DNA from 2 places in the Phyllobacterium sp. UNC302MFCol5.2 genome. Region 2 is predicted to be linked to the other one. Evidence: predicted binding sites of a transcription regulator. Region 2 holds the regulator's gene; the other holds the start of a gene.

Region 1 (6,640 bases), on a different contig from region 2:
CCTCCGTCCAATGGCCGGAATTGTGCACGCGCGGGGCAAATTCATTGGCGAGCAGCGTGCCGTTGGCAAGAACGAAGAACTCGACGCCGACGACGCCGACGTAATTCAGGCCTTCCAGCAGCTTGCGCGCGGCATCGGCAGCGAGCCCGGCCATGGTGGATGAGACCGATACAGGGACGGTCGACGTCGCGAGAATGCCGTCTTTATGTACGTTCTCGGCGATGTCGTAGACCTTGATATTGCCTTCCTGATCGCGCGCGGCGATTACCGAGATTTCACGCGTGAAATCGACCATCGCCTCGAGGATGGCGGGTACCGCGCCGATTGCCGCGTAGCCGGCCTTCGCACTCTCGCCCTTGGCTCCGGTGAACTTGACCTGGCCCTTGCCGTCATAGCCGAAGCGCCGTGTCTTCAATATGCCCTTGCCATCGAATGCCAGCAGGGCGGCTTCGAGATCGCCTTCGCTTTCGACGATGCGCCATTGCGCCGTCGGAATGCCGACCTTGGCAAGGAAGCGCTTTTCCGCCACGCGGTCCTGCGAAACCTTGAGCGCCTCGGGCGGGGGAAACACACTTTTCGTCTCGTTCAGCGTTTCCGCTGCATCGACCGGCACATTCTCGAATTCGTAGGTAATGACATCGCTGACCTCGGCGAGCTGTTCGAGCGCATTCGGCTCGTCATAGGCCGCGAGGATATGCTGGTTGGCGACCTGACCTGCGGGACAATCGGCCTGGGGTTCCAGGATCACCGTCCGGTAGCCAAGCCGCGCCGCCGCCATCGCCAGCATGCGCCCAAGCTGCCCGCCCCCGATAATGCCTATTGTCGAACCTGGAGATATCATGCTCATGCCTCGTCAGAAGGCCGCAGAGCAACCTTGTCGCTTTGCGCCTGCCGGAATTCATCCAATCGTACCGCAAGTGCTGTATCGTTCAGTGCCAGAACCGCCGCGGCCAGCAATGCTGCATTGACGGCGCCAGCCCGCCCGATCGCCAATGTCCCGACCGGGATACCTGCAGGCATCTGCACGATCGACAGCAGCGAATCCTGCCCCGACAGGGCCTTCGATTCGACCGGAACGCCAAACACGGGCAAAGCAGTCATCGAGGCTGCCATCCCGGGAAGATGTGCAGCGCCGCCGGCGCCTGCAATAATGACCTTGAAACCATCCTCGCGCGCGCCTTTGGCAAAGGCGACGAGACGGTCCGGTGTCCTGTGTGCCGAGACGATCCGGTCGTCATGGGAAATGCCGAGCGCATCGAGCGTTTCGGCGGCGTGACGCATGGTGGCCCAGTCGGACTGGCTTCCCATGATGATTGCGACGTCAGCGCATTTATCTGGCATTGAGCATCCTCTGAAATACGAGGCGGTGTGGGAGTAGGTCGGATTAAAGGAAAAGGTTGTCCCCCGCAAGTTAACTCGCGGACAGGTGCCTGCCGTTCTTGAAATCAGGCAATTATATCGGGAGTGATCTTGTCTTCGAGTTCGATGAGCTTGTCTTTGATGATGAGCTTCTTCTTCTTCATGCGCTGGATGCGAAGCTGGTCGCAGCCCACCTGGATCATTGCTTGTATGGCGGCATCGAAGTCCATGTGTTCTTGTTTCAATCTTGCGACTGCCAATCGAATGTCAGCCTGATCCTGATCGGACATGCAGTGATTCCCGATATTTCGCTGTAATAGAAGCTAGTGACTGGTTGCAGGCAATTCTGTCCTCGCCAGCACGTCGCCATATCACATTTTACACCACAAGAAAATCCTACGAAACAAATTCGACAATTGCTTAAAGTGGTGGCAGACTGTCACGGCTCTGTCACATACTTGCCGCGCGGCAAGTGGAGCACGTACGAGTTGGGCAACAAACCAAGGGAGAAGCCGGATGGCCATTGAGTCTCATCTTGAAACGCTTGAACGTAAGCATGGAGCGCTTGAAAAGCAGATTGCTGATGCGTTGTTAAGTCCCGCCTCCGACGACCTGATGATAAGCGATTTGAAGCGTCGCAAGCTTATGCTGAAAGAACAGATCGAAAGGCTGAAATTAGCCGTCACCCACCACTAGGAAGGTCCCACGAAATTCCATCCGGCAGCTACCCAGCGCCGCGATGGCAGCGATAAAAGAGCCCGGTCCCCGCTTCACGCAGGGACCGGGTTTTTCTTTGCCCGCCATGAGAATCGTCTCACCCGCTCCAGAATTGGTCGAGCCATAAATTCAAGTGAAAGAAACCGCTGTCATCGACGGCGTAGATGCGGCGCGTGCCCTCCGATTTCACCTTGACGAGGCGCGCATCAAGCAGCGCTTTCAGGTGCTGGGAAACCGCTGGCCGCGAGATCGGCAGCCCGAGCGCAAGCTCGTTCACGGTTTTTGGCCCGCGGCGAAGTTCCTCAAGGAGGTAACGGCGGTTGGGATCTGAAATGGCTGTAAAGGCATCCGTCTCGACCATGTAGAATAGTCGGTTTAAACGAAGCGCATTGTCAACGGATTTCGTTGTCGAGCGAACCTCCAGAGGTCCGCAAACGCCTATTCCGCCGGGTTTTCGGCGCGCGGGTCAAGCCGCACGCTTTCCGGCGTTACCCGCTCGGCGCCGGCAGTTTTGAAATTGTCCCTGAGCTCTATCGGCACGGGCGCGCGCATGCGCGAGCGGATGATCGCATGGGTCATGATCAGAACATGCGCGAGCGCTGTGACGCCGAAGAGCGCAGATGGCGAAATGCTCTCCATGGCAAGGGCGCCGAGGATGGGACCAAGCATCGTGCCAAATCCGTAGAGCAGCAGCAGGCCGCTCGTGACTTTGACGAAATTTGCCGAGTCGGCAAAGTCATTGGCATGGGCGACCGCGACGGGATAGAGCGCATAGGCGAGCCCGCCATAGATCGCCGTCATGATCAGGATAACATAGGCATTATGCGGGGAGATGAGGAAGATCAGAAGGCCGATCACCGCAGCTGCACCGCCAACGATCGCAAGGACGTAGCGCCGGTCGGTGCGGTCGGACATGCGGCCGACGGGGATCTGCATCAGCGCGCCGCCCATAACCGACGCGCTCATCATCAAGGCGATCTCGGTTGTCGAAATGCCCGTGGAGGCGCCATAGACCGCACCGAGCGTACCGAACGCGCCGTTGGCCACGCCAATGAGGATACAGCCCAGAAAAGCCACGGGCGAATTGCGGTAGAGGGCCCTGAGATCAAGCTGGACTTCCGTCAGCGGTTTCGGACTGCTGGCGGTCGAAATGGCGGTTGGTATCAGTGCGAGGCAGAAGAGGATGCCGGTCAGCATGAAGAACGTCCCCGAGCGCACGTCGCCAAAGCCGATCATCATCTGGCCTACCGTGATGGAAGCGAAGTTGACCACCATGTAGAGGCCGAAAATCTGGCCGCGATTGGCGTTCGTCGCCCGCTCGTTCAGCCAGCTCTCGATAACCATGTAGGAACCCGCCATGGCAAAGCCGGTCAGGGCGCGCAGGGCGATCCACGCTATCGGTTCGACAAGAATCCCGGTGAACAGCGCAACAATTGCCGCGATCGCGGCAAAGGCGCTGAAGGCCCGCACATGGCCCACCCGCCGCACCAGGCGGGGCGCAAGCAGGCAGGAGGTGATGAAGCCCCCTGCCCAGGCCGTCCCTAGGAGGCCGAGCGAGGTCGTCGAGAAGCCTTCAGCACCGCCGCGCAGTGGCAGGAGCAAGCCGTGCAGGCCGGACGCCATGACAAGAAACGATGTACCGCAAAGAAGCGCGAAGACCTGGATGAACGAACGAAACACGGCAAGACCTTGCATGAGAATGAGGGAGGAACCGACTCGCTAACTCCGCCGGCACCGGGTTCGTTTCATGGAGCAATAGGGTAACTTCATGGCATCCCTGTTTCGTTACCCCGGAGACTATCAAAACTTAGCGGAAGAGCGCTTCGGCCGCGACCTTGCTGTTGCCCTTGCGGGAACGTTCTTCTTCAAGGCGTGTGATTTCAGTCCGCAGCAGGGCTATCCGCTCGTCAAGTTCGGAAACCGACAGCAGCGACAAATCCTGCCCTATATCATGAACGACCTTGCGTCTTGGCTCTTCGTCGAAAACTGACATCATTTCCTCCAAGATAAGCTCTAATATACGAAGATACAGCCCAACCACTTGGAATTGCAAATCATTCTGGCGAATCGATCGAAGGGAACAGCTCCATGGCCGAAAAAATTCCGACAACCATGACGGCAATCGAGATCACCCAGCCAGGGGGGCCGTTGGTGCTGAAGGCAGGAAAACGCGGCGTCCCCGAGCCAGGTCCGGGCGAGTTGTTGATCGAGGTCAAGGCCGCAGGCGTGAACCGTCCGGACGTGTTGCAAAGGCAGGGTCACTACCCGCCTCCGGCCGGCGCTTCCGATATTCCGGGGCTTGAGATTGCCGGAGATATCGTCGCTGTGGGCGCAAATGTTACCCGCTTTCGAATAGGGGAACGGGTGACCGCGCTCGTTGCCGGCGGCGGTTACGCCGAGTTTTGCAGCGTGCACGAAACCAACGCGCTGCCGATCCCGGCCGGCTACGGCTATATCGAGGCGGCCGCCATTCCGGAGACGTACTTCACGGTCTGGCACAATGTGTTCCAACGCGGCGCGCTGAAGGAAGGCGAAACGTTCCTCGTGCATGGCGGCTCCTCCGGCATCGGCACGACAGCCATTCAGCTCGCACACGCGTTCGGCGCCTCGGTCATGACCACTGTCGGCTCGCAGGAGAAGCGCGAGGCCTGCCTCAAGCTCGCCGCCAGCCATGCCATCAACTATCGCGAGGAAGATTTCGTCAAGGCGGTCAAGGATGCGACCGAGGGCAAGGGTGCAAATCTCATCCTCGATATGGTCGGCGGTGATTACATCGAGCGCAACTACGAAGCCGCCGCGCTTGACGGGCGGATTGTGCAAATCGCCTTTCTGCACGGTGCCAAGGCGACGAGCGACATTTCCAAACTGATGGTGAAACGTCTCACGCATACAGGATCAACCTTGCGCAACAGGCCCGTGGAGTTCAAGGCGGGTATCGCAAGGGCGCTTGAGACCAAGGTCTGGCCGCTGCTGGTCGAGCGCCGCGTTGCGCCGGTGATCGACATGGTCTATCCGCTGCACGAGGCTTGGCGGGCGCATGAGCGCATGGAAGACGGCCATCACATCGGCAAGATCGTGCTCGACGTCGGTTAAACGACGAACTCTTATTGTTTACATAGAAACGCGATAGGGCCGCAGGTGTAAGGCTGCGGCCCGGTCTATCGCTACCCGTTATCAGTTGGTCGCCTGCACCTTGCCGACGCTGAAAAACAGGGTTTCGCCGGAGGAGCCATCGACACCGTCATTGTCGGTAACGGCATAGCCGTTGCCATCGGAATCGATGGTGAAACCTTCAAGCTTCTCGACGACATAACCATTCGAAGCTTTCAGATCGTCCATGAAGTCGTGGGCAAGCACCTTGGTCACGACCGGAAGCTTGTCGCCGATCTTGGCCGGCTTCAAATCGTCGAGCGCGATGCGATAGAGCCGCTTCACCGCGGCCTTCTGGCCGATCTGGTTGTCACGCTCGATGATATAGAGCTGACCGTCATGGGCGGTGATCTCCGAGAGGCCGACCCAGCCATTTTCCGTCTTGTCGAGCGGATAGGAGACCGCGCTCCAGCTCTTGTCCTTGACGTTATAGGCAAGGAGCTTGACGAAACCCTTCTCGTCATCCTTCCACTCGCGCTGAATCGCCATCCACAGAACCGCATCATCGCCTTCACCAACGCGGGTTATGCCTTCAAGGCCAAAACGCGTCTGGTTCGGAAGCAGTTCTTCCGGAAGGGCGATTTCCTTCTTGATCTCGCCCTTGTCGTTCACGTTGAGGATCGCATGCGGGACGAGCTTTGCCTGGTCGCCTTCGTTGGCGAGCCAGAAGCCACCCTGACCGTCCGTGGTGATGCCTTCGATATCGAGCTTCTGCGCCGCCTGTCCGCCGCGCTTGACAGTGAGCGCCTCGGTGATTTTCGCCGGCGCCTGTTTGGCATCGATGGTGAAGATCGAGGGGGAAGCGTAGTAGAACGAGTCGGAGACAGCGTAGAGCTTGCCGGGCTCTTTCAGATCGCCGACGAGGCCGGATAGAGCGCCCCAGCCGAGCGGCGTGCCGTCATCCTTCGTGGTCGATACGATCTGCGGATAATTAGGCTGCTGTTCCTTGAGTTCATAGATCATGACGTGTGAGCGCGCGCCGCCATCTTCGACGAGATCGCTCTCGTTGGCTGTAACCAGAAGGTTGCGCGAGGGAATGGCCAGAACGCCTTCAGGTCCAATGCCCGAGGGGAGCAGCTGCACGAATTGCGGCTCCGCACCATTATCCTTGTAGACGCCGACGAGCGAAGCGCGCTCGCTGGCGACGAAAAGATAATTGGTGTCGCCGAACTTGCCCACTTCAGCGCCTTCGAGCTCGACGCCCTTCTTGTTACGCTTGTCGGGGTAGTGCCCAGCTTCCGCCATCTTCCATTCGAGCGAGGGGCCGGATTCATAAAGCAGCTTGCCGTCCTTCGAGAAGATACTGAAGCTGCGGGAGCCGCCCTTGTAATCGCCTTCATTGGCGATGACAAAGCGGTCATTGTCCAGCCATTTGACGGTGTCGGGCTCGCGCAGCACGCCCTTCATGCTGCCG
Region 2 (6,640 bases):
CGATGCGCATCACACCTTGGGCGCCGGTTACAAGTGCCGGATCCGCCGACAGTTCCGCGGTGCGGCCGCCGTCTTTCGCCTTCATCGCATCCCAATAGGATTTTTCGAGAGCTACGATGTCATCCTTCGTTGGCATACTGCGAGCGGTCATGGCCTCGTCCTCCGATGGTGTATCATCGAAAAACGCTCAGTGATGCCCCAGGTTCCCGCTACCGTCGCTCTGCGGGTATTCCGCCTTCTCAGGACAAGACCCGCAGCCCTTGCAGATGACGCGGATATCAGCGCTTTTGGTTGTCCTGCCAAACTTGATACAGTTTACCATCGCCCACGGGCGAATGCGCATATGACAGCCCCGCTTGCTGGTCGATTGGTTTCGCCAACTCTTTTGCTATGACGGCCGTAGAGAGGCCGAACGGTTCTGCCTGTTCATTGGAATAAGCGAACTTGATATCGCCAATACCGGCCATTCGCATCGCTGCAAGGCACATGGGACACGGTTGGCCGCTTGCGTAGACCGAGCAGCCGTCCAGACGTGGGGATTGCAATGCAAGCCCGGCAGCCCGCAGGGCCAGAAGCTCGGCATGTGCTGTTGGATCGTTGTCGGCCTGAATCCGGTTGACGCCGCGCGCGATGACCTTGCCGTCCTTGACGACCACGGCCCCGAAAGGACGGCCGCCGCTTTTTACATTGTCCAGTGCAAGGGCGATCGCTTCTTCGAGAAATTGATTGATGTCCGTCATAGTGCGGTAGCGCCTTCCTTCAATTCGCGCCCTTAGCATAGTCGTTCTGCCGTGTGTCGCAACGGCTTGGCCATCTCCTTGCGGCGTTCGCACACTCTGCGCATGGCAAAGGTCTTGTTCGAATTCTCTGGCATTCGCGTTGTTGCTTGTGCGATGCGCATCGTTAAAACGGAAATGTTAGTTGGCTTGGCCCGGATAATGATTACCTTGGCTTGTTCTACTGGAGAATTTTGTGAGTGACGGATTGATCAACAGCGCGCCGAAGCCTGAGGGCGATCCTCAACGACGCCGGCGGCTGCATTTGCTGCTCGCTTCCGTCACTTGCCTGATGCTTGTAATCCTGCTTGCCATTTGCGGCATGTATTGGAAGTTCACGAGCAATCTGCGGCACTTCGAGGTTGCTGAAGCCGACCTCGGCAATCGCCGCCCGGCCAAGGCATCGCCTGATGCACTCAACATCCTGATCGTGGGTTCGGACCAGCAAACCGTTTCCGTCGCCAACCCCGGCGAGCGCAGCGACATCCTCATGCTTGCGCATCTTTCGGCCGATCGCAGCGAGTTGAATGTCGTGAGCTTCCCGCGCGACCTGCTCGTTCCCCTTCCCGCCTGTTCCGGTCGCGAGGGCCTGCCCGGCCAGCGGGCGCACCTCGGCATGATCAACTCATCGTTCATGTTCGGAGGCATCAGCTGCACCTGGAAGACCGTCGAAACCCTGACGGGCATAAAGATCGATCACGTGATCAAGGTTGATTTTAGCGGATTCAGGCGGATTGTGGAGGCCATCGGCGGCGTCGAATACTGTATTTCCGAACCAATCCACGACAAGCTTGCCGGGCTGGACCTCGCTGCGGGATGCCAGACCCTCAATGGCGAAGAAGCGCTAGGCTACGTGCGCGCCCGCTACAGCATAGGCGACGGCACCGATATCGGACGCATTCATCGTCAGCATGAATTCTTTGGTGCCATGGCTCAAAAATTGCTCGGAGCGCAATTGGCGAACCCTGTGCGGCTCTTCAGCTTTATGGATGCCGCGACGAAATCCGTCATCACCGACCCGGGTTTCAGTTCGGGCGTGATGCGGGAACTCGCCTTCGCCGTCCAGCATCTTTCGTCTGAAAATATTCACTTCATCACCATGCCATGGCACTATTCGACGGCATCCCCCGGACGGGTCGAATGGGTCGAAAAGCCTGCAAAGCGGCTTTTCCGCTCGATAGCCGCCGATAAATCCCTGATGGATACTGAGTTCACGCGGGCCAAGATCGGCGAGCCGCAAGATTCCACGACCAAGCCCTGCGGCGCCAGCCGCGTCGACCACTGCGCCGAAATTTCGCAGGCCGATGGCGTTGCTCGTCCATAACATCGAGGCTCAGCGGACGCGATTGCCCGAGCTGTCGATAACGACCTCACCATCCTCCTTGGAAAACGGGCCCTTCTGCGCATCTGGCAGGATCTCAAGCACAATTTCTGAAGGGCGGCTGAGCCGCACGCCTCTTTCGGTCACGACGAAAGGACGTTCGATGAGGATTGGATTGGCCATCATCGCGTCGAGAAGCGCATCGTCGTCCAACGAAGCATTGTCGAGGCCAAACTCGGCATAGGGCGTACCTTTTTGGCGCAAGGCCTGGCGCACGCTAAGACCAGCCCGGCTGATCATTTCCTTCAGGGTTTCCCGGCTCGGCGGCGTCTTGAGATATTCCACGATCACCGGCTCGATCCCTGCATTGCGGATCATGGCGAGGGTATTACGCGAGGTACCGCATTTCGGGTTGTGGTAAATCGTGACGGTCATCACATGGGCTCCCGGCTATTCGAACGTTCGTCGCACGTGGGGTCTTCAAAGCGTGTGACACACCCGAATCGAAATTTACGCGGCCTTCGGCTCTACCTCAACGGTCACATGCGACAACTCATGGATATGTGCGAGTTTGGCACGATAGGACGACGGCGCTTTCGGATCGTCGCTCAAAAGCGAAACAATGGCACCGTGATGCCCCGGGCCAAGCTGCCAGACGTGCAGGTCGGTAATCACGTCGCCCTCCTTTTCGATGGCGCCACGTATTTCATCAGGCAGGTCTTCACCCTGAGGGACATAGTCGAGCAACACGCCGCCCGCATCGCGGATGAGACCCCATGACCATCTGGCGATAACAAGAGCACCGACAATTCCCATGGCCGGATCGAGCCAAAGCCAGCCGTAAATGCTGCCCGCGAGAAGGGCGATGATGGCGAGGACGGACGTCAGCGCATCGGCAAGAACGTGCAGATAGGCGGCACGCAAATTATGATCGTGACCGTGGTGATGATGGTTATCGCCATGGTGACCGTGGTGATGATGGCTATGGTCGTCGCGCAAGAGCCAGGCACAAACAAGGTTGACGGCAAGGCCAAGCACGGCAACGGAGATCGCCTGCGGAAAACTGATCGAGATCGGGTTGGCAAGGCGTAGGAAACTCTCCCAGCCGATCAGCAGTGCAATAAGCGCGAGGATCACAGCGCTGGCAAAACCTGCGAGATCGCCAAATTTTCCCGTGCCGAAGGTGAAACGCGGATTGCTGGCATTCTTCCTTGCATAGAGATAGGCCAACGCCGCGATCAACATCGCGGCAGTATGTGTCGACATATGCCAGCCATCGGCGACAAGCGCCATCGAACCGAAAACCGTTCCCGCCACGATCTCCGCAACCATCATCGTCGCGGTCAGCGCGATCACAAACCAGGTGCGTCGTTCGTTGCGCTCGTGATCGTCACCCAGAAACACATGGGCATGCGTGCCTTGAGGCAAATGGATCGCGTGATCGTGGCTCATTTCAGATACATCCTTACAACGTCGATGAGATCCGCGGCGCCCTTGGCGCGTTCCCTGTCCGTCTCGGTGCCGGGATCGACGACGTGCATGCGAATATGATCCTCGACGAGTTCACCCATCAGGCCGTTTACGGCGCCGCGCACCGACGCCACCAGGTTTAGAATGTCGCCGCACGGCATTTCGGCTTCGAGCGCCCGCTCGACGGCCTCCATCTGCCCCTTGAGGCGACGGATCCTTGCGATCAGTTTTGATTTTTCCTTGGTGGCATGAGACATAATATAGTCCCCTACCCTATATTTGCGTGAATTTCAAGCCAGGCTGTGGAGACTTTGAGCAAGGCATTGTCGGCGGACTGCAAAATACCAAAAGGCGCCGCATCAGCCATCTAGCGCTGATGCGACGCCCTTATCAGAACCGGAATAATTAGGGATCAGCCGAACGAATAGCCGGCGCCACGTACCGTGCGAATCGGATCTATCGAACGTCCGATATTGATCGCCTTGCGCAGGCGACCAACGTGGACGTCAACGGTGCGATCATCGACATAGATGTCCGCACCCCAGACATTATCCAGCAGCTGGCCGCGCGAAAAGACCCGTCCGGGTGATTGCATGAGGAATTCAAGCAGCCGGAACTCCGTCGGGCCAAGTTTCAGCTCGCGCTCCTTGCGGAAAACGCGGTGCTGTTCGCGGTCGAGCTTGAGATCGCCGAAGCTCAGCACGTGCGAAAGCAGGCTCGGATTGACGCGGCGGAGCATGGACTTGATGCGCGCCAGTAGTTCAGGCGTCGAAAACGGCTTGACCATGTAATCGTCGGCACCGGTCGAAAGGCCGCGAACGCGTTCGCTCTCCTCGCCGCGGGCGGTGAGCATGATAATTGGCAGGATCTCGGTCTCGCGCCGCGCCCGCAGGCGGCGGCAGAGTTCGATGCCCGACAGGCCGGGCAGCATCCAGTCGAGGATCAGAAGATCCGGAACGTTCTCGCGCAGCGCAATTTCCGCTTCGTCGCCACGTGCGATCGTCTCGACAACATAGCCTTCAGCTTCAAGATTGTACCGGAGGAGGACGCTCAGGGCTTCCTCGTCCTCCACAACGGTGATTTTGGGAGCTATTGCCATATCAAGCCTTCAGTTGAATTAGGACTCGGTCGTTTCATCCACAATAATAGTATGTGTCTGGTCTTCCTTGGGACGTTCCGCCGGCAGTTGCGAACCGGTAACAATGTAATAGACTGTCTCGGCAATATTGGTGGCGTGGTCGCCTATGCGCTCGATATTCTTGGCGCAGAACAAAAGATGCGTACAGGCGGAAATGTTGCGCGGATCTTCCATCATGTAGGTCAGCAATTCGCGGAACAGCGACGTATAGAGCGCGTCGATTTCGTCGTCGCGTTCGCGCACAATGTTCACCTGCTGTACCGAGCGCGTGGCATAGGCGTCGAGCACGTCCTTCAGCTGCGTCAAGGCAAGTTCGGCGATTGTCTGCAAGCCGCGGTAGACCGAGAGCGTCTGGCGGGTATCGGTCACGGCAACGACGCGCTTGGCAATGTTCTTGCCGAGATCGCCGATACGCTCGAGATCGGAGGAAATGCGGATCGTCCCGATGACTTCACGCAGGTCGATCGCCATCGGCTGGCGCTTGCCGATGATGGTGATGGCCTTTTCATCGATCTCGCGCTGACCGGCGTCGAGGATCAGATCGTCCGAGATGACGCGCTGCGCCAGCGCATTGTCGGAATTGACCATGGCGGCGACCGCCTGTTCGACCATGCGTTCGGCATGACCACCCATCTCGGCGATCTTGTGCGTCAGGAACTTCAGTTCGTCATCGTAAGAGCGCACAGTGTGCTGCAACTCGGTCATGTGCTTTGTCCTCGTTCCTGCGTCAGCCGAAGCGTCCGGTGATATAGTCCTGGGTGCGCTTCTCGGTGGGGCTTGTGAACATCATTTCCGTATCGCCGACCTCGACAAGATTGCCGAGATGGAACATGGCCGTGCGCTGCGAAACGCGCGCTGCCTGCTGCATCGAGTGGGTGACGATGACGATGGTGTAGTTTTCGCGCAATTCGTCGATCAGTTCCTCCACCTTTGCGGTGGCGATCGGATCAAGCGCCGAGCACGGCTCGTCCATGAGGATCACTTCCGGACTGACGGCGATGGCGCGGGCAATGCACAGGCGCTGCTGCTGGCCGCCGGAAAGTCCGGTGCCTGCCTCATGCAGGCGATCCTTCACCTCATCGAAAAGGCTGGCGCGGCGCAGGCTTTTCTCAACGATTTCATCAAGTTCGTGGCGACCCTTCGCGAGCCCGTGAATGCGCGGGCCATAGGCGACGTTCTCGAAAATAGACTTCGGAAAAGGATTGGGTTTCTGGAACACCATGCCCACCCGGGCGCGCAGCTCGACAACGTCGATCTTAGGATTGTAGATATCCTCGTCATCGAGCGTGATCTTGCCGCCGATCTTACAGCCTTCGATGGTGTCGTTCATGCGGTTGAGACTGCGCAGGAATGTCGACTTGCCGCAGCCCGAAGGGCCGATCAGCGCCGTGACCATCTTTTCCGGCACGTCGAGGCTGACACCGAACAAGGCCTGTTTGTCGCCATAGTGAACGGTGACATCCTTGCCTTGCATTTTGATTGCGTTGGGCTGGGCGCTCATCTTGTCGTTTACCGCCTTTTCGAGATTTCGTTCCGTCATAAGGTTCATAACTAGGTCCTCTCTCGAACAGTTACCAGCGGCGCTCGAAGCGGCGACGCAGAAGGATGGCCGTGATGTTCATGACCGCGAGGAAGAGAAGCAGCACGATGATAGCACCGGACGTCCGCTCGACGAAGGCGCGCTCGGCTTCGTTGGCCCACATGTAGATTTGCACGGGCAAGGCCGTCGAAGGATCGAGCGGCGTTACCGGATTATTGGCGACGAAAGCCACCATGCCGATCAGAAGCAGCGGCGCGGTCTCGCCGAGCGCATGCGCCAGGCCAATGATGGTACCGGTCAAAATGCCGGGTGCGGCGAGCGGCAGGACGTGATGGAAAACCATCTGCGTCTTCGACGCGCCAATACCAAGCGCCGCCGCGCGGATGGACGGGGGT

Evidence for each region. The regulator PhoB, encoded in region 2, activates phosphate uptake and scavenging genes when phosphate is short. The targets are predictions, from matches to a motif close to TGTCATNNANCTGTCAT.
Region 1: BR48_RS0110035 (DUF465 domain-containing protein) is a predicted target of PhoB. The motif match lies at 1,797-1,813, and genes of this name have one in related genera.

What each region holds. Positions count from the first base shown of each region.
Region 1 covers NZ_JMLL01000010.1:1,656,641-1,663,280, reverse strand. The annotation lists gene BR48_RS0110050 (5-(carboxyamino)imidazole ribonucleotide synthase) at 1-841, opposite strand, end outside; gene purE (5-(carboxyamino)imidazole ribonucleotide mutase) at 844-1,341, opposite strand; gene BR48_RS0110040 (DUF465 domain-containing protein) at 1,446-1,649, opposite strand; gene BR48_RS0110035 (DUF465 domain-containing protein) at 1,876-2,055, shown strand; gene BR48_RS0110030 (metalloregulator ArsR/SmtB family transcription factor) at 2,174-2,437, opposite strand; gene BR48_RS0110025 (MFS transporter) at 2,515-3,771, opposite strand; gene BR48_RS0110020 (DUF1192 domain-containing protein) at 3,884-4,069, opposite strand; gene BR48_RS0110015 (NAD(P)H-quinone oxidoreductase) at 4,165-5,169, shown strand; gene BR48_RS0110010 (esterase-like activity of phytase family protein) at 5,251-6,640, opposite strand, start outside.
Region 2 covers NZ_JMLL01000011.1:200,821-207,460, forward strand. The annotation lists gene BR48_RS24475 (nuclear transport factor 2 family protein) at 1-151, opposite strand, end outside; gene BR48_RS0112265 (nucleoside deaminase) at 279-740, opposite strand; gene BR48_RS24480 (LCP family protein) at 973-2,100, shown strand; gene arsC (arsenate reductase (glutaredoxin)) at 2,110-2,532, opposite strand; gene dmeF (CDF family Co(II)/Ni(II) efflux transporter DmeF) at 2,608-3,549, opposite strand; gene BR48_RS0112285 (metal/formaldehyde-sensitive transcriptional repressor) at 3,546-3,824, opposite strand; gene phoB (phosphate regulon transcriptional regulator PhoB) at 3,980-4,666, opposite strand; gene phoU (phosphate signaling complex protein PhoU) at 4,685-5,410, opposite strand; gene pstB (phosphate ABC transporter ATP-binding protein PstB) at 5,433-6,206, opposite strand; gene pstA (phosphate ABC transporter permease PstA) at 6,277-6,640, opposite strand, start outside.